Linked DNA regions of Polyangium mundeleinium. The protein of the gene in region 1 binds, or shares a complex with, the protein of each later gene. Links are inferred from orthologs where the notes say so. Each region holds a gene or a part of one and is shown in the gene's direction. Other genes may lie near its edges. The genes, in order: prmC and prfA.

Region 1 (15,664 bases):
CGGCGTCGCCGAGCGAGACCTCTCCGATGACCTCGCCCGCGAGCTCGGCCGCGCCTTCGCGTTCGTCCTTCGCAAGGACGTTGTCAGCGCTCGGGGCTCCGGATCGCCTTCGGCGTCCTCTGCCCCGAACCCCGCGCCCCGCGTCGCCGTCGCGCGTGACGGCCGCCTTTCGAGCGATCGCCTCTTCGCGGCTCTCTCCGAAGGCCTGCTCGCGGGCGGCGCCGACGTCGTGTTCGTCGGCGTGGGCCCGACGCCGATGCTCTACTTCGCCGCGCATCACCTGGAGACGCACGGCGCGATCATGATCACCGCGAGCCACAACCCCGCGCCCGACAACGGCTTCAAGATGATGCGCGGCAAGAGCTCGTTCTACGGCGCCGACATCCAGGCCCTCGCCGACCTCATCGAGCAGGGCGTCGCCTTCGCCGAGCCGCCCGCTGCGCGCGGCAAGCTCAGCGAGACCAGCGTCGTGGCCCCGTACATCGAGTCCGTTCGTCGATCGAGCCGCCTCGCCCGCACCGACGTCCGCTTCGTCATCGACGCCGGCAACGGCGCGGCGGGGCCGCTCGGCGTCGAGACGCTCTCTGCGCTCGGGCTCTCGCCTGAAGCCCTCTATTGCGACATCGACGGGACCTTCCCGAACCACCACCCCGACCCCACGGTACCGGCGAACCTCGCCGCGCTGCGCGAGCGCGTGCTCGCCACGGGCGCCACGTTTGGCGTCGCGTGGGACGGCGACGGCGATCGCGTCGGCGCGATCGACGAGACGGGCGAGGTGATCTGGGGGGACAAACTGCTCCTGCTCTACGCCCGCGCCCTGCTCCGCGAACATCCCGGCGCCACCATCCTCGGCGAGGTGAAGTGCTCCGAGACGCTCTACGCCGACATCAAGAAGCACGGCGGGCGGCCGCTCGTGTGGAAGACGGGGCACTCGCTGATCAAGACGAAGATGAAGGAAGAACACGCGCTCCTCGCCGGCGAGATGAGCGGCCACATGTTCTTCGCGGACCGCTGGCCGGGCTTCGACGACGCGGTCTACGCGACGGTGCGCCTCGTGGAGATCGTCGCCTCCGAGGGCAAGACGCTGCGCGAGTTGCTCGCCGACGTGCCGTCCACCTTCGCCACGCCGGAGATCCGCGTCGATTGCCCCGATGCGCTCAAGTTCGGCGTCGTCGCGGACGTCGTCGCGCACTACCGCGGCAAGCGGCCCGTGCTCGACATCGACGGCGGGCGCTTCGACTTCGGCGACGGCGCGTGGGGCCTCTGCCGCGCGTCGAACACGCAGCCCGTGCTCGTGCTCCGCTTCGAGGCGGCCACGCCCGAGCGGCGCGACGAGATCCGACGTGAGGTCGAGGGCGTGGTCGAAGGCGCGATCCGCCGCGTGGCCGAGGCAGGCGGCCGCCCGTGACGACGACGCGGAGCGAGGCGCCGGGCGAGGCGTGGACGATCCGTCGCGTGCTCGCGTGGGCGGTGGACGACCTCAAGAAGCGAGGTTTTTCCTCGGCGCGCCTCGATGCCGAGCTCTTGCTCTGCCACGTCCTCCGTATCGATCGCATCAAGCTCCTCGTCGACGCCGAGCGCCCGCTCGACAAGGCCGAGCTCACGCGGTACCGCGAGCTCTTCGTGCGCCGCCGCAACGGCGAGCCGATCGCGTACCTGCTCGGCGTGCGCGAGTTCTACGGCAGGCCCTTCCGCGTCGATCGACGTGTCCTCGTCCCGCGCCCCGACACCGAGACGCTCGTCGAGGTCGCGCTCGCGCGCACGCGGCACCTCGACCTCGCGGCGCGCGTGCTCGATCTCTGCACGGGCTCTGGCTGCGTCGCGATCTCGCTCGCGCGCGAGCGCCCGACCACGTGCGTGCTCGGCCTCGACCTCTCGCCCGACGCGGCCACGGTCGCGCGGGAAAACGTCGTTCGCCTCGGCGCCACGAACTGCGCGATCGGCGTCTCGGACCTCTTCTCCGCGCTCGAAGGCCGCGGCGCTGTGTTCGACCTCATCACGGCGAACCCGCCGTACATCCCGGAGGCCGAGATCGACACGCTCATGGTGGACGTGCGCGGGTTCGAGCCGCGGCTCGCGCTCTCGGGCGGCGCGGATGGGCTCGTGATCCTTCGGCGCATCGCTGCGGAGGCGCCGCGTTACCTCGCCCCGGGCGGCGTGCTCGCGGTCGAGGTCATGGCCGGCCAGGCGCCCGACGTGAGCGCGCTCTTCGCCGCGCAGGGTTTCTCCGCGATCGAAATCCAAAAAGACCTCGGCGGGCACGAGCGTATTGTCTCCGCGGTTTGGGCGGGGAAACCATGAAGGCGCCGGGGGGCCGCGCGTCGGGGGATTTGCCCGTGGATGGCGAGGCGCTGCGCATGATCCGCCAGCGCTCGCTCTTCATGGCGCGGCGGCTCGGGTATCCGGTCGACGTGAGCTTGCCGCTGCTCACGGACCGCGGGGTTTTACGGGACAAGGACGAGGTCGTCGACCGCATGCTCGCGCTCGACGCGGTGATCGCGTGCGCCTCCGGCATGCCGCCCGAAATCGCCTCCGATTGGGTCTCCGAAATCGGCATCACGGGCTCGCTCTCGCCCTCGGAGGCGCGTGTCCTCGAAGGACGCGCCGAGGATGTGCCTGCGGGCCTGCTCGACCGCATGGAGGCGTTATGGGCACTCGGCTGGGCGTCCTCGCTCTTCCGGGCCCTCGATTATTCGCGCATTTGTGGCCCCGAGCTCGCCATGATCTTCGGCGAGCTCGACGACGCCCGCGACGTGCGCGCCTTGCGCAAGCGCAGCCGATTGCGCCGCCACGAGGAGGTCCTCTCCGCTTGCGACCTCGCCCGCTGCTTGCACCGCGGCCTCGAGATCGCCGCGCGCAAGCGAATGGGCTTGCCGGGCAAGGTCCAGCCGAACGTCATCCTGGAGCGACGCAAGGCGCTCGAATGGCTGCTCGGCGAGGAGGAGTGGGACGAGGTGTTCGTGGGGGTTTGAATCCGCGCCGGCGGGATCACTTGTGCCGCGGATAAAGCGCCGTCCGCCACCCGAGCACGAAGGCCCCGCCGCGGATCGACGTTCCGTACATGTAATCGTACGCCAGATACGGCCCCATTCCGACCTTCGATCCGAGCCGGAATCCCTCGTAAAACACCCCGAGCCCGAGCGCCGAGGTCAAACCTCCGTCGACGAGCAGCGTGTCCTGATCGTCGGCCGGCGTCACGATCGCCGTCCCTACGCCCGTCTCCACCATCAGCCCGAGATCACGCAGCGACCCGCCGAGCGTGTAGAGCGGGAAGATCTCCGTGTGAAACCCGACCATCCCGCTGAAGAACACCTTGTCGCCCGCGTCGAGCCCGACCGCTCCGAACGTCAGGCCGAACGACAAGAAATCCCGCAGCGCCGCGCCCGCCCACGCGCGCGCGCCGAAGCCCGCGCCGATGCCGGTGTCCGTGTAGTACCGCAGGAGCCCGATCTTCGTCGGGTCGTTCGGGAACCCCGAGGCGCTGCCGAGCGACGCGCCGATCGCGAGCCCGAACGTGAAGCTGCTCCGCCGCTCCGACGTCACTGCGCGTAACGTCGGGTCTTTCTCGTCTTCGAGGCCGCTCGTCCCGAGCGTCCGCACCCCGGCCTCTTCCTTCTTCGCCTCGGCTTGCGCCTCCGTCGTGCTCCGGCCGCCGCGCGGCCCTTGCTGCGCGCTCGACGGCGAGGCCCACGACGTGATCGCGCAGGTGAGGGCGACGGACAGAGCGGCCACTTTTTTCGGGGAAACAACCTTCGCCATGCGGAGCCCTTCCCTTATACGATACGGCGGATGTCTCGCATCGCGATCGTCTTCCCTCCGATCCGCGTCTCGCGCGACTTCATCGACTACCCGTACTTCGCGGACCTCGGCGCCCTCCAGGCGGCCGCTGTCCTCTGCGCGTCGGGCTTCGAGGTCGACCTCGTCGACGCGCTCGCGATGGAGGGCGCGACGCTCGCGAGCCACGACGACGACGCGGGTTACGTGCGGCTCGGCGCGCCGCTCGACAAGGTCCTCGCGCGTGTTTCTGCCGAGGCCGACGCCGTCCTCGTCGCGTACACGCCGTTTCATCGGCCGCCCTCGCGCGACGATCTGCTTGGGAAGCTCCTCGCTGGTCTCGCCGCGCATCGTCCGGATCGTCCCATGGTCTTGGCAGACCTCTACCAGAGCGGCCAGCACGTCGTCGACGTCCCGTCGAGCGAGATCCTCGCCGCCTACCCCGAGGTCTCCGTCTTGATCCGCTACGAGGCCGAAGACGTACTCGCGCGGGTTTTTTCCGATCTCGAACGACAAGGCCGGCCGCGTGAGCCCTTCGCCCTCGTCCCCGAGGAGCCGCCGCGCCTCGACGACCTGCCCTTGCCCGCGTGGGACCTCGTCGATCTGCCGGCCTACTTCGCCTTCCACGAGGCCACGATCCGCGGCCTCGGCCGGCCCCACTGGGCCTTCCCGATCGACGGAAAGAGCGCGCCGATCCTCACGAGCCGCGGCTGCCCCTACCGCTGCGTCCACTGCTCCTCGAACCCCACGGCCCGCAAAGACGGCGAGCTCGTGCGGCCAAAGACCCAGCGCCGTTACGCCCCCGCCTACCTCGACCGCCTCCTCGGCGACCTCGCCGCGCGTGGCGTGCGTCGCGTGCACCTGCTCGACGAGCTCGTCAACGTGAACGAGCGGCACTTCGACGCCGTGCTCGACCTGCTCGAAAAGCACGACCTGCGCTTCGAGATCCCGAACGGCGTGCGCGCCGACTACGTCCTTCCGCGCCACGTCGAGGCCATGAAGGGCCGGATGACCACGCTCAGCGTGAGCGCCGAGAGCGGCGTGCAGCGCGTCGTCGATGAGGTCGTCGACAAGCAGCTCGACCTCGGCGCCATCAAAGAAGCGGCGAAGCTCGCGCACGCGGCCGCGCTCCCGATGCTCGTGCACTTCATGATCGGCCTGCCCGGCGAGACGAAGCGCGACATCAACGGCACGCTCGCCTTCGCGCTCGACCTCTTCGAGGAGACGGGCGCGTTCCCGAGCGTCCAGTTCGCCACGCCCCTGCCTGGCACGCGCCTCGGCGCCGAGGCCAAGAAGAAGGGCCGCGCGCTGCCCGTCGTGAACGACTGGGGCCCGCGCTTCCAGCAAGCGCCGACGATCGAGACCGACGCCTTCACCGAGGACGACCTTCGCCGCTTCAAGTGGACGTTTGATCAACGCATCGGCGCCTCGCAGGGCCCGAAGAAGGTGATCATGAACGTCACCTACAAGTGCAACAACCGCTGCACCTTCTGCGCGACCGGCACGCGCACGCAGTTCGACGGCGACCTCGACCGGCAGCGCGAGCTGCTCGTGAAGTACCGCAAGCTCGGCGTCACGCTCCTCGACTTCGACGGCGGCGAACCCACGCTCAACCCGAACCTCGTCCGCCTCGTCGGCTTCGCCCGCCGCATCGGCTACGAGCGCGTCAACGTCACCACGAACGCGCGCATGTCGAGCTACGAGGACTACGCGCAGAAGCTCGTCACCTCCGGCGTCACCTCGATCCTCACGAGCATCCACGGCCCCGACGCGCAGACCCACGCGCAGAACGTGGGCGTCGCCGAGGCCTTCGATCAGACCCTCGCCGGCGTGAAAAACTTCGTCCGCCTCGCGCCGCCCGGCGTCGAGCTCGGGGCCAACATCACGCTCACGAAGTCGAACCACAAGAAGCTCCACGACGTCGCCGCGCTCGTCTTCGAGCTCGGCCTGCGCTGGTTCAACATCCAGTTCCTCACGCCCTTCGGCCGCGCCACGAGCTCGGTCTGCCCCGACACGAGCGTTGCCGCGAAGGAGACGATGCGCGTCATCGACGACTTCCGCGATCGCATGAAGATCCAGGTCATCAACCTGCCCTTCTGCTTCATGCCCGGCTACGAGGCGTTCCTCCTCGGCGACATGCTCAAGCTCGAACGGCACATGCTCTTCGTGAACAACGAGGAGGTGAACCTCTTCGAGTACCTGCGCGAGCGCCGCGTGAAAAAGGCCGTCTGCGAGACGTGCCCGCACGAGGTCTTTTGCGGCGGCTTCTACGAGATCGAAGATGTCCCCGAGCCGACGTGGCTCATCCGGCCCGAGGATCTCGTCCGTCCGATCGCAGCGGATGTTCCGCGACCGTTCGCGCGCCCGTGACGAGCCCCTTCGCGACGACCGCGGCGACGAGCACCACGAGGCCGAGGACCCGCAAGGGCCAGCCGAGGTAGAGCACCCAGCCGTCGTGCTCCAGGCTCACGAGCGCGAGCGAGAGCCCCACGAGCCCCGCCACGATCTCCGTCACCCGGCTCCGCGCGCCCTCCTCGCTCATCTTCGGCGCGTGCGAGAGCGCGTGCAGGAGCAGCCCCGCCACCGCGGCCACGAGCCACGGCCGGATCGACGCGATCCGCGCCGCGCCCACGAGGTCGAGCGACATGGCACCACCCACGGTCGAGAGCGCGCAGCCGATGAGCGAGAGCGCCGCGACGACCTTGCTCTTCGGCCCCGCCACGTGTTCGAGCGCCTGGATCGCCACCACCATCGCGAGCGGCACCGTGTGCCCCGCGATCGCGAGCACGATCGTCGGATGGAGCTCGCCCGCGCGTGAGAGCGAGGCGACGGCCGTGCCCTCGCCAGCCTGATGCAGGAGCACCGCGACGTACCCCATCACGAGCGTGGGACCGTCCGCGTGCGCGTTCCGCTGGGGCACGAGCCGTTCGATCAAAAACGGCACGAGGAAGCCGGCCGCCGCAGCTCCGAGCGCCAGCCAGCCGGCCTCGGCGATGGCCTCGGGCAAGAGGTGCAGGAGCGCGACCGCGGCCGACGCGACCATCGCGAACGTCCCGAGCCCCGGCATGACGCGTTGCCCGTGGTCACGCCAGATCGCGGCGATGCCGCCGAGCAGGACGGCGAGCGCGAGGACGGCGAGCCCGGCAGGGAGGGACACGGCGCGCGTCGTAGCATGAAATTCGTGCCGGTCCGATCGAGAGCCTTCGCCCTCGCGGTGTGTCTCGGACGCGTGTACTGTCGGGCCCGTTCGTCGAAGGAGCGCCAAACGGCGTGAGGGAGGATGGGATGGACCCGGCAGAACGCGGTCTTTTGTCAGTGATCGGGGGCCTCGCCACGGGGGTGCATGTCCTCGTGGCCATCGCGGTGCTCGTGCTGGGGCTCGTCGTCGTGCGGCCGGTGAACCAGAATGCAGGGTTCGTCTTTGCGGGCGCCGGGGGCGTGCGGCTCTTTGGCCTCGTGCTCGACTTCATCGTCGACGCGATGATGGCGAACGCCGGATTCGACGCGATCATGATCTGGAGCGCGATCAGCAGCGTGATCTCGATCGGCACGAGCGCGGTGTTTTTCGGCGGGATCGCGTTCGGGGCGTACACGCTCGCGGGGACGCGGCCGCAGCAGAAGGGCGGTGGGGCATGGGCGGGGTGAGCGGAATCGGAGCGGGCCTGCTCGGCCTGTTGAGCGTCGGCGTGTTGACGCTGCTCGGGGTTGGCCTCGTCGCCGTGGGGCTCGGCACCGTGAAGAAGGTGCATGCCCCCGCGGGGTTCTGCCTCGCGGGCGCGGGGGCGCTCATCGCCTTCGCCTCGATCTTGCGGCAGCTCTTGAACTTCGCGTTCCGCTTCTCCGGCATGGGGCTCGGGACGATGTTCACGCTCACGCAGGTCCTCACGACGGGCATGCACGTCCTCGCGGCCGTGCTCCTGCCGGTATCGATCTTCCTGCTCGCGACGGCAATCAAGCAGGGGGCCGGGCAGATCCAGGCGCAGGGGCCGCGCATTCACTACTGATCTCCGGCCGCGCTCGCCTGCGCGGCCTTCGCCCTCGACACTCCGCAACTCGCGCCCGGCTTCGGCATCCGAAGGGCATGGGCAGCGAGACCTATCACGAGCCGTACGACGTCTTGTCCCCTGCGGCTCGGGACATGCACCGAGCGATCTGGTCCCTCATCGAGGAGCTCGAGGCCATCGATTGGTACGCGCAGCGCGCCGAGGTCACGAACGACGCGGAGCTCAAGGCCGTCCTCTTGCACAACCGTGCCGAGGAGATCGAGCACGCGATGATGAACCTCGAATGGATCCGCCGGCAGGATTCGTTATTTGACAAAAATATCCGCACCCATTTGCTGAAGGACGTCCCGATCACCGAGATCGAGGCGAGCGAGGAAAGAAAACAAGCGGGTGAAGCCGAGGGGGCGAGCGCGGGGGCGTCGTCATCGCCGCCGCATTCTCCGCCGCCGCGCACCGGTTCGGGTCGTGGGCTCGGCATTGCCAGCTTGAAGGGGAGGTGAATCGTGGCTCTGGACCTGCTTCGTCGTGACCTCGCTCCGATCCTGCCCGAGGCCTTCGCGCTCATCGACGCGGAGGCGCGGCGCGTGCTCCAGTTGAGCCTCGCGGCGCGCAAGCTCGTCGATTTCCGCGGGCCGTTCGGCTGGGGATACGCCTCCGTCAATACGGGCCGGCTCCGCCCGCTCGGCGAGGGCCCCGTGCCCGGCGTGTCCATCGGGCAACGCACATCGCAACCGCTCCTCGAATTGCGCACGCCCATCGCGCTCGACCTCGCGGACCTCGACGCGGCGGCGCGTGGCGCTGTCGACCTCGACATGTCCGCGGTGGTGCAGGCGGCCGAGCGGATCGCGCGGGTCGAGGACGGCGCCGTTTTTCATGGATATGCCGAGGGGGACATCCACGGCATCGTGCAGAAGAGCCCGCACGCGCCCGTACGTGTCCCGAATGTCACGGCATTCCCGGCTGCGGTCGTGCAGGCGCAAGAGGTCCTCCGGTCGGCCGGCGTCACGGGTCCTTATGTGCTCGTGGCCGGCTCGCGTGAATACGACGAGCTCGCGGCGGGCTCGGACGACGGGTATCCGATCTTGAAGCGCATCGAGCGACAGATCATCGATCACCCGGTCGTGTGGGCGCCTGCGCTCTCGGGCGCGGTGCTGCTCTCCGTGCGCGGCGGCGATTTCGAGCTCACGGTCGGGCAGGATCTCTCGATCGGATACGCGTACCACGAAAAACAGCGGGTCGAGCTCTTCCTGACCGAGTCGTTCACGTTCCGCGTGCTCGAACCGCAGGCGGCCGTGGTTCTCCGCCGCGGCTAGATCCCGCCGGCCCTTCCGTTCGCCCTCGCCCTCGTGTACGGTGCGCCGCCGCCCGAACGGCAGGACCACCGGCCCTCATGAAAAACCCCTCCTTGCGCGCCCTCGCCGCGCTCGTCCTCGTCTTGCCCATGCTCGCCTTCGGGTGCTCGAAGGAAGCGGTGGCCAAAAAGACGCTCGAAAAGTACGAGACGGTGTTCCGGGTCTGCAAGGAGGAGACGGAGAAGGCGAAGCTCTCGCCCGGGGAGCATCGATGCTCGCTCGTGGCGAGCATCGCCGTGGATCTCGGCCTCGAAGAATCGGAGCTCGAAGAGCCGAAGCGACGCGCGTTGCTCGCGGCCTGGCTCGAAAAAAAGGGCTTCGTGGCCCATTACGTGCCGCCGGAAAAGCGGCCTCAGGAAGAGCGCTGAAGGCGCGAGAAAGGTTTGTCATGTCCGAGGAAGGGATCGACGATCCGCGCAGCGTCCTGTCGCTCGCCGCGAACGAGCTCGGCGCGGGGCAATTCGAGGACGCGCTCGCGCGCGTGAAGGCGCTCCAGCCCTCGCTTGCAGGCACGCCCGACCTGCTCGCGCCCTCGCGCGCGCTCGAAGCGCGGGCACTGGCGAGCCTCGGGCGGGAGGAGGAGGCGCTCGCGGTGCTGGAGCAGGCGCAGAAGGACGCCGAGGCGGCGAATCTGCCCGCGCACGTCGAGGGCCTCGGGCGGCTGCGGGCCGGGCTCGCGCAGGCGTTCGAGATGGAGCGGCTCGCGGCGATGTCGGCGGAGGATCTGGAGCGACAAGCCGAGGATCCGGCCCAGCGTGCCGTGCTTTATTCGAACAAGATCGTCGCGGCGCTCGCCGTGGGCGACATCGAAGGGGCGCGCGAGCTTTTGCCGCGCGCCCGCGTGGCCGCCGAGCAGGCCGAGGATCCGGCCGCGCTCCTGCCCGTCCTGCTTGCGACGACGCAGCTCTGCGTGGCGACGGACGACGTGGCGACGGCGAAACGCGCGCTCGAAGCGGCCCGCAAGGTCGCCGAGACGCACGAGCCGGACGCGATCCCGCTGATCGACGAAATGGCGGGGTATCTCCTGCGCGATCCCGAGGCCTGAGGCGCCCGGGATCCCGCAGAACACCCGATTCTGCCCCTCACTTCGATTCCAGCACCATCGCGCTCCCGCCATTGCGGCGCACCGGCTCTGCGACGGCTGTCATCGTGCCATCCTCGTTCAAACGAATCGCCGTCGCCGCGCCGATGAGGCCCGCATCCGAAAACGCGTGGCCCTTGGCCTGGAGCGCCGTCGCATCGGGCGAGCTCATGAACAGCGGCTCGGCGCTGCTCGTGGCGTTCGGTGCATTTCGCTGCGACACACGCGGCGCGGCCAGCGCCTCATCGATCGGCATCTTGAAATCGAGGTGATTCACGAGGATCTGCATCACCGTCGTGATGATCGTCGCGCCGCCGGGCGAGCCAAGCGACAGCACGGGCACGCCGTTCGCCAGGACGATCGTCGGGCTCATGCTGCTGCGCGGCCGTTTGCCCGGTTCGAGCACGTTCGGGTGCGGCGTGTCCGGCGTGGCGGGGATGTTGAAATCGGTCAGCTCGTTGTTCAGCAAGAACCCGCGCCCCGGTACCACCATGCCATTGCCGCCCTCGTATTCGATGGTGCAGGTGTAGGAGACCAGGTTCCCGAACGAATCCGCCACCGTGATGTGCGTGGTCTCCGGATCGAGCTCGGCGGGCGACTCCCCCGCATGGAACCCGACGGGCGGCTTCGGCATCGCGCCGCTCGGATCCACCTGATGCGCGAACGGATTGCCCGCGGGCTTTGCCTCGATCGACGCCATCGTCGGGTCGATGAGGGGCCGCCGCTCGGCCGTGTACGCCGCCGAGAGCATTCCCTCCACGGGCACGTTCACGAACTCGGGATCCCCCATGAACGTGTTGCGATCCGCATACGCGAGCCGGGAGGCTTCGAGCCAGTGGTGCAAAAAGTCCGATTTGCTCATCGAGGCCGGATCGAATCCGTCGAGCAGGTTCAGCGTGATGCCCGTGGTGAGTCCCCCGCTCGAAGGCAAACCGACGCCGAGGATCGTGAGCCCGCGATAGGTCGTTTGCACGGCGGGGCGCACGCGCGCCTCGTAGGCCGAGAGGTCCGAGAGGGCCATGAAACCCGGGCGCGGCACGATCGTCGCGTCGGCCGTGAACGGCGGGCTCGTCACGGTCGCGACGATGTCCTTGCCGATGTCGCCATCATAAAAGACCGCCGGGCCGTTCTTCGCGATGAGCTCGTACGTCGCGGCGAGGTCCGGGTTCGTGAAGATCGAGCCGACGGGGAAGGGGTCGCCGGCCGCGTTCAGGAAGAGCGCGCGTGTGCTCTGGATCTGCCGGAATCGATCGAGGTTGCGCGTCGTCTGATCGAAGAACGTCGGGTCGACATCAAACCCCTTCTTCGCCACGAAAATGGCGAGCTTCAGCGCGTCGGTGAGCGACCGTTTTCCATAACGACGCAGCGCCTCGTCCCAGCCGCGCAGCGTGCCGGGCACGCCAACGGAGAGGCCGCTCGTGAGCAGATCGTTGAATGCAATGGGCGCGCCGTTCTGGTAATACGCCGTGTGCTTCATTCCCTGCGGCGTCGTCTCGCGGTGATCGATCACCACGGCTTGCTTCTTGTCGGCGAGCCATACGAGCATGAACCCACCGCCGCCGACGCCGCACGAGAACGGATCCGTCACGCCGAGCATGGCGGCCGCGGCGACGGCCGCGTCGATCGCATTGCCGCCGGCCTTCAGCGCCTCGATCGCGGCCCACGTCCCGCGGTGATCCACCGTCGCCGCGGCGCCGCCCTTCCCGGCGGCGGTTGGCACGAACATCGTGGGCGGCACCGGATCGGGCGGGGGCTCCGCGTCGGCCGGGCTATCGGTCCCCGCGTCCATCGGCTCGTGCCCCGCGTCGCCACCGGCGCCGCCGCCGCCCGCGTCCGGATTCGTGGTGGGAGGGGCCGGCTGTGAATCGAGCGAGCAGCCGAGGAGCGTGGCCACAAGGAGAAGAGCGAGATTCGTGTGACGCATGGCGTCGAGGAGAACACGGCCGCGAGCACGAATCCATCGGGAAAGGATGAATTCGCGGGGCCGCCCTGGACGCGAGGCTCGGTCACCCCCCTTCCGTGAGCCGCTGCGAAAGCCGCACGTGCAGCGCGTGTCCCGCCTTGAACGCGAGGTAATGCGCCCGCGGCAGCGGATCCACGAGCGCTAGATCGCCCATGAAGTCCAGGAGCTTATGGCGCGCGGGCTCGTCCGGGAAGCGCAGCGGCCCGTTCAGCCATTTCGTTCCATCACAAACGATCGCCGCGTCGAGGCTCCCGCCCGCGAGCAGCCCCCGCGCTTGCATCGCCTCCACGTCCGCGAGGACGCCGAACGTTCGCGCCGGCGCCACCTCCGCGAGGAATCGCTCGGGCGAGGCCAGGAGCGAGGCCCATTGCTCGCCGATCGGCGCCGCGTCGAACACGATTCCACAGGAAAACCTCAATTCCGGCGCGGGGAGCGCCGCGACGAACGCGCCGCCGTTCGAAGGCACCCAGATCGGCGCTTCGAGCACCGTTTCGAGCCGCGGCGCGTACGCCGCCGAGAGCCCCACCCGCGCGATCGCTTCGGCCCACGGCAGCGCCGAGCCGTCGAGGATCGGCACCTCGGGCCCCGTGATCTCGATGCGCGCGTCGTCCACGCCCATCCTCGCGAGCGCTGCCAGCAAATGCTCCGGCGTCCGCACGGACGCCCCTTCATTCGCGAGCGTGGTCGATCGTGTCGTATCGGTGACGAACGCCGCGCGGGCCCGGATCACGGGCTCGCCCGGCAGATCCATCCGCACGAAGAAGCGCCCGTCGCCCGCCCCGACGGGGCGGATTCGCACCTCGACGGGTTTTCCCGTGTGCAGGCCCCGCCCCGTGAACTGCACGTCGTCGGCTAGTGTTTTTCGCGGGTCGACCATTGTTCGTTCGGCGGGCTCGTGTCTTCGGCTCGTCCTTCGCCACCGGGCGGCAGGCGCGAAAAACATTTCGCGGCGCGCATGAGAGTGGAGAACGAGGCCGGTTCGATCTTGTGGCGCGCGGTCATGTCATGGCAAGGGTTAGGTCGATGAAGCCGCTTCTCATCGTGAACCCCCAGTCGGCGGGAGGAAAGACGGGCGCGCTCTTCGAGAAGATGCGCGGGCCGGTCGAGCGTCACCTCGGGCACGTCGACGTCGTGTTCACCGAGCGCGCCCGGCACGCGGTCGACATCGCGCGCGAGGCGGCGAACGAGGGGCGGGGGATGGTGATCTCGGTCGGCGGCGACGGCTCGATCCACGAGGTCGTCTGCGGGCTCATGGAGGCGCGCGACGCCGGCAAGAAGCTCCCCAAGTTCGGCATCATCGGCGCCGGCACCGGCGGCGACTACCGGCGCACGCTCGGCTTCGAGAACCGCCTCGACCGTTATTGCGAGGCCATCGCCGAGGGCAAGACGCGCGCGGTGGACATCGGCCGATTCTCGTACGCGACGCATACGGGCGAGCGGAAAAGTTCTTACTTCGTGAACATCCTCTCCGTCGGCATGAGCGGCCTCGTCGATCAGCTCGTGGCCGAGTCGACGCGCACGCTCGGCGGCACGATGGCGTATTTCACGTCCTCGGTGAAAGGCCTCGCGCGGAGCGTCGTCGGCCGCGTCAAATGCACGATATGGCGGGAGGACAGCTCCCGCGAAGAGACGATCGAGACACGCTGCTTCGCGATCTGCAACGGCCGGTACTTCGGCAGCGGCATGCAGGTCGCGCCGATGGCGCACCCCGACGACGGGCTCTTCGACGTCGTCGACCTCGGCGCCGCCTCGCGCCTGCGGTTTTTTATGGTGTCCTCGCGCATGTACACCGGCACGCACGTGCACTCGCTCGACGTGAAGCACTACCGCTGCGAGCGCATCCAATTGGAACTTTTGAACGAGGACGTCGCGGATCGTTTCCTTCTCGACGTCGATGGCGAGCCGCTCGGCCGCTTGCCGCTGGAGGTCGAGATGGTGCCTGGCGCCATCGAGGTCCTCGTCCCGAAACAATAATGCGTTGCGGCATTGCGGAATTGGCTCGCGCGGTCCCGCAATCGATGTAGAATCGAAAGTCCCATGAGCCAAGACGGCGTCTCGAGCGGCGCGCGATCCTCCGGACCGCGCTTTCTTGTCGTTGGATGCGGCGGAATTGGTGGTCTCGTGGCCGCGCACCTGTTCGCAGGTGGGCACGACGTCACGGCGCTGACCACGAATGCACGGATCGCAGACGCGATCAATACGAAGGGCCTGCGCGTCCTCGGTGAAAACAGCCCCGGCGTCGTGCGCGGGCGGGCGGTCACCGAGCTCGGGCCGGGCACCGAGCCGTTTGATTACATCCTGCTCGCCACGCAGCCGCCGCAGGTGGAAGAGGCCGCGCGCGGCGTGCTGCAGCACCTCGCGGAGACGGGCGCGATGGTGACGTTCCAGAACGGCCTTTGCGAGCCGCGGCTCGCGCGGATCGCGGGCCCGGAGCGCGTGCTCGGCGGCGTCGTCGCGTGGGGCGCGTCCATGCCCGAGCCCGGCGTGTACGAACGCACGTCGCCCGGGGGATTTGTGCTCGGCCGCATGGATGGGCAGCCGGACGACCGGCTCTTCCCGCTGGCAAAGGCGCTCGGATCGATCGGCGAGACGATCCTCACGGACAACCTGGCCGGGGCGCGCTGGTCGAAGCTCGCGATCAATTGCTCGATCTCCTCGCTCGGCGCGCTCGGCGGCGACCGGCTCGGCGTGCTTTTGCGCCATCGCTTCATTCGTCGCCTCACGCTGGAGATCATGACCGAGGTCGTGCTCGTGGCGCGCGCCTCGGGCGTGAAGCTGCAAAAGGTCTCGGGCACGCTCGATCTCGACTGGATCGCGCTCTCCGACGCCGACCGTGTGGCCGTCGCGTCGCCCTCGCTCTTCGCCAAGCACGCCATTTTGCTCGCGGTCGGTACGCGCTTCCGCAAGATGCGCTCGTCGATGCTCGCCGCGATGGAGCGCGGCCGCCCGCCCGCCGTGGATTTCTTGAACGGCGAAATCACGAGCCGTGGCCTCTCGCTCGGCATCGCGACACCCATCAATGCAGCCATCCAGGCCGAGGTGCACGCGCTCGCCGCGAGCCGGACGCCGCCCTCGCTCGCGGTTTGCCGCGCGCTTTACGAGCGCACGCGTTCGCTCGTGAATGCGCCGTTCTCCATCCCGCCGCCCCCCGCGGAGGCGGATCCGGCCGCGCTCGACCCGGAAATCCCGCCTCCGCCGCGCAAGGCAACGCCCCGCGCCTCGTCCTCTTCGCTCGAACTATGACGTGACGCCGAGCAGCCGCTCGGCCGCCGGATAGATCGGACGGATGTCCACGGGGATATCGCCGAGCTTGCCGAGCGCGCGCGCGAGCGGCTCGCTCATCACGCCGTATTTCGACAACATGGCCCGCGCGCCTTCCTTGTCGCCGTGGGCTTGCACGAGGAGGATTTCGCGCAGCAGCTCCCGGATCGCGCCGGGCACCTTTTCGTGATCGATCGAAAAGAGCCCGCTCGTGGTGTCCTCGCGGATC
Region 2 (2,920 bases), about 12 Mb from region 1 along the record:
GACGACGACAAGCCGAAGTCGAAGAAGACGCCGCCGTCGGCGAGCAACGTCCTCACGGCGCTCTCGCTCCCGATCCTCTCGCTCGTCACCTCGGGCGGAGAGGCGGCCCCGTCCACGGGGAGCAAGGGCGCGGGCGGGTTCGGGTTCATCTCGATCCTGTTCGCCGTGGGCCTGTTCGTCGCGGCCCCGCAGGCCGGCGCCGAGGGCATCAACAAGCTCTTCGACCTCGGTCTCCCCATCGGCTCGCCGGGCTTCCAGGCGCTCACGGGCGCGGCGAAGCTCCTCATCGTCGTCGGCTACATGCTGCTCATCCGGCAGGTCGCCGAGATCCGCCGCGTGTTCCAGTACCACGGCGCCGAACACAAGGCGATTTCGACCTACGAGGCCCACGAAGAGCTCACGGTCGAGAACGCGGCCAAGAAGACCACGCTCCACGCGCGCTGCGGCACCACGTTCCTCGTGATGGTCGCGCTCGTGTCGATCCTCGTCTTCTCGGCGATCGGCGCGTTCCTCCCGACGATCCCGGGCGGACGTCTCGCGCAGAGCGTGGGCTTCTTCTTCATGAAGCTGCCCTTCCTGCCGTTCATCGCGGCCATCACCTACGAGCTGCAGCGCTTCTTCGCGCGCTTCTGCACGGTGGGCCCGCTGCAAGTGCTGCTCTGGCCGGGCTTCCTCGTCCAGAAGATCACGACCGCGGAGCCCGAGCACGCGCAGCTCGAGGTGGCGCTCGCCTCGCTCCGCGCGACGCTCTGGCGCGAAGCCGCGGCCCAGGGCGCGCCGGCCGAGGTGCCCGACCGCGTCTTCCCCGATTACGGCCGACTCCTCGCGGACCCGGGCTACGTCGGCGCGCGCGTCTGAGTTCGGAACGACCCCCATGTTGCCGATCGCGAAGCTCGAAGCCGTGGCGCGGCGCTTCCGGGAGCTCGAGCACTTGCTCTGCTCGCCCGAGGTGCTCGCCGATCACGCGAAGCTGCAAAAGCTCAACAAGGAGCGCACGGACCTCGAGCCCGTCGTGGCGCAGTTCGCGCGCCTGAACGACATCGAGCGTCGCATCGCGGAGGACCGCGAGGTGCTCACCGATCCGGAGCTCGGTGAGCTCGCGCGGGCCGAGCTGCCCGAGCTCGAAGCCGAGCGCGAGACGATCGCGAACGAGCTCGAATTGCTCCTCCTGCCGAAGGATCCGAACGACGCGAAGAACACGATCGTCGAGATCCGCAGCGGCGAGGGCGGCGAGGAGGCGGCGCTCTTCGCAGCCGACGTCTTCCGCATGATCGTGCGGTACGGCGAGACGAAGCGCTGGAAGGTCGAGATCCTCAGCGTGAGCGAGGCCTCGGCCGGCGGGTACAAAGAGGTCATCGCGCTCGTCACGGGCCAGGATGTCTATTCGCACCTGCGTTACGAGGGCGGCGTGCACCGCGTGCAGCGCGTGCCCGCGACCGAGGCGCAAGGCCGGATCCACACGTCGACCGCGACGGTCGCGGTGCTGCCCGAGGCCGACGACGTCGACGTGCAGATCGACGACAAGGATCTCGACATCTCGATCGCGGCCTCCGGCGGCCCCGGCGGCCAGGGCGTGAACACGACGAACAGCGCCGTGCAGATCCGCCACATCCCGTCGGGGATCATCGTGAAGTGCCAGGACGAGCGCTCACAGCTCAAGAACAAGGCGAAGGCGCTCAAGGTGCTGAAGAGCCGCCTGCTCGACATCGAGCGCAAGCGGCAGGAAGAGGCGCTCTCCGCCGAGCGGCGCACGATGGTCGGCTCGGCCGAGCGATCGCAGAAGATCCGCACCTACAACTACCCGCAGAACCGCGTCACCGATCACCGCATCGGCCTCACGCTGCACAAGCTCGATCGCATCATGGACGGTGACATCGACGAGCTCATCGCCGCACTGCGCACGCATCGCCAGGCCGAGCTCCTGAAGCAGGGCGGCGCGGAGGCTCGCCCCGCCGAGCTCGAATGATCACGCGGCCCGACCTCGAGGCGCTGCTCGTCGCGCTCGTGCTCGTCCCGGGGACGTACTCGCGCAACCGCTTCTTCGCGCTCTACACCGACCCCGAGGCGGCCCACGCCCGCCGCCGCGCAAAGCTCCTCCGCAGCGTCGTCGCCGAGGTCACGCAGAGCGACCCCGCGCGCCGCGGGCACATCGTCGCGATCGACGAACGCGACGACGGCGGCGCGACGTTCACGTACGTCGTGCCCTCGTTGAACCTGCGCCGCACGACGACGCTCTCCGAGCTCGAGCTCGCGATCGTGCGCTACGCCCTCGCGCACCGCGCGGGCTCGATCGCGCCCGCGACGCCGCCCGACGAAAAGGCATTCGCGCCGCTCGGCGAGGACGATCCGGTGCGCGCGCGCATCGAGGACACGCTGCGCAAGCTCGCGCCCGATCTCGCCGCGCTCACGTCGAGCGGCCCGCTCGCCGCGGACGAACCCGACGACCTCGACGAACCGTGTGATCCGGACGAGCGGGACGAGACCTCGGCGTCTGGAGTGCCTTCCGGTCTTTCTTCTTTACCCGAGGGAGCGACCGAGCGATAAGGCGAGCTTCGTGCATCCGGGGAGGACGAGATGTGCATCTTCTGCAAGGTCGCGAAGAAAGAGATCCCGGCGAGGATCGTGCTCGAGGATGATGATCTCGTCGCGTTCCACGACATCAACCCCGTAGCGCCGATCCACGTCCTCGTGATTCCCAAGCAGCACATCACGGGGATCGGCGACGTGACCGACGAGCACGCGCTGGTGCTCGGCAAGCTCCTCGTCGCGGCGCGGCGCATCGCCGAGGACGCGGGGCTTTTGCAATCGGGTTTCCGCGTCGTCATCAATCACGGCCAGCACGCGGGGCAGACCGTGCATCACGTCCACGTGCACGTGCTCGGAGGCCGGCTGCTCGCGTGGCCGCCGGGCTGATCGAGGC

Evidence for each region.
Region 2: the proteins of prmC (region 1) and prfA are in contact, whole or in part, in a crystal structure (PDB 2B3T), measured with the Escherichia coli proteins. The link is inferred for Polyangium mundeleinium from one-to-one orthologs.

Annotation. Positions count from the first base shown.
Region 1 is NZ_JAQNDO010000001.1:12,511,789-12,527,452, reverse strand. The notes cover bases 354-3,352. They hold prmC (peptide chain release factor N(5)-glutamine methyltransferase), read left to right. Parts: upstream 354-1,404; coding sequence 1,405-2,301; downstream 2,302-3,352. Other genes in these bases: POL67_RS49620 (hypothetical protein), read right to left, coding at 2,989-3,352; POL67_RS49625 (DUF4272 domain-containing protein), read left to right, coding at 2,298-2,972; POL67_RS49635 (phosphomannomutase/phosphoglucomutase), read left to right, coding at 354-1,408. Also shown: more of POL67_RS49635, read left to right, coding at 1-353; more of POL67_RS49620, read right to left, coding at 3,353-3,759; POL67_RS49615 (radical SAM protein), read left to right, coding at 3,790-6,144; POL67_RS49610 (ZIP family metal transporter), read right to left, coding at 6,077-6,931; POL67_RS49605 (hypothetical protein), read left to right, coding at 7,060-7,419; POL67_RS49600 (hypothetical protein), read left to right, coding at 7,416-7,778; POL67_RS49595 (encapsulin-associated ferritin-like protein), read left to right, coding at 7,856-8,278; POL67_RS49590 (family 1 encapsulin nanocompartment shell protein), read left to right, coding at 8,282-9,091; POL67_RS49585 (hypothetical protein), read left to right, coding at 9,169-9,498; POL67_RS49580 (hypothetical protein), read left to right, coding at 9,519-10,175; ggt (gamma-glutamyltransferase), read right to left, coding at 10,213-12,135; lpxC (UDP-3-O-acyl-N-acetylglucosamine deacetylase), read right to left, coding at 12,218-13,051; POL67_RS49565 (diacylglycerol/lipid kinase family protein), read left to right, coding at 13,198-14,148; POL67_RS49560 (ketopantoate reductase family protein), read left to right, coding at 14,212-15,417; POL67_RS49555 (DUF8614 domain-containing protein), read right to left, coding at 15,412-15,664. UniProt on the Escherichia coli protein: Methylates the class 1 translation termination release factors RF1/PrfA and RF2/PrfB on the glutamine residue of the universally conserved GGQ motif, i.e. on 'Gln-235' in RF1 and on 'Gln-252' in RF2.
Region 2 is NZ_JAQNDO010000001.1:541,839-544,758, reverse strand. It holds prfA (peptide chain release factor 1), read left to right. Parts: upstream 1-874; coding sequence 875-1,966; downstream 1,967-2,920. Other genes in the region: POL67_RS02315 (histidine triad nucleotide-binding protein), read left to right, coding at 2,575-2,913; POL67_RS02320 (hypothetical protein), read left to right, coding at 1,963-2,544; POL67_RS02330 (DUF1385 domain-containing protein), read left to right, coding at 1-858. UniProt on the Escherichia coli protein: Peptide chain release factor 1 directs the termination of translation in response to the peptide chain termination codons UAG and UAA.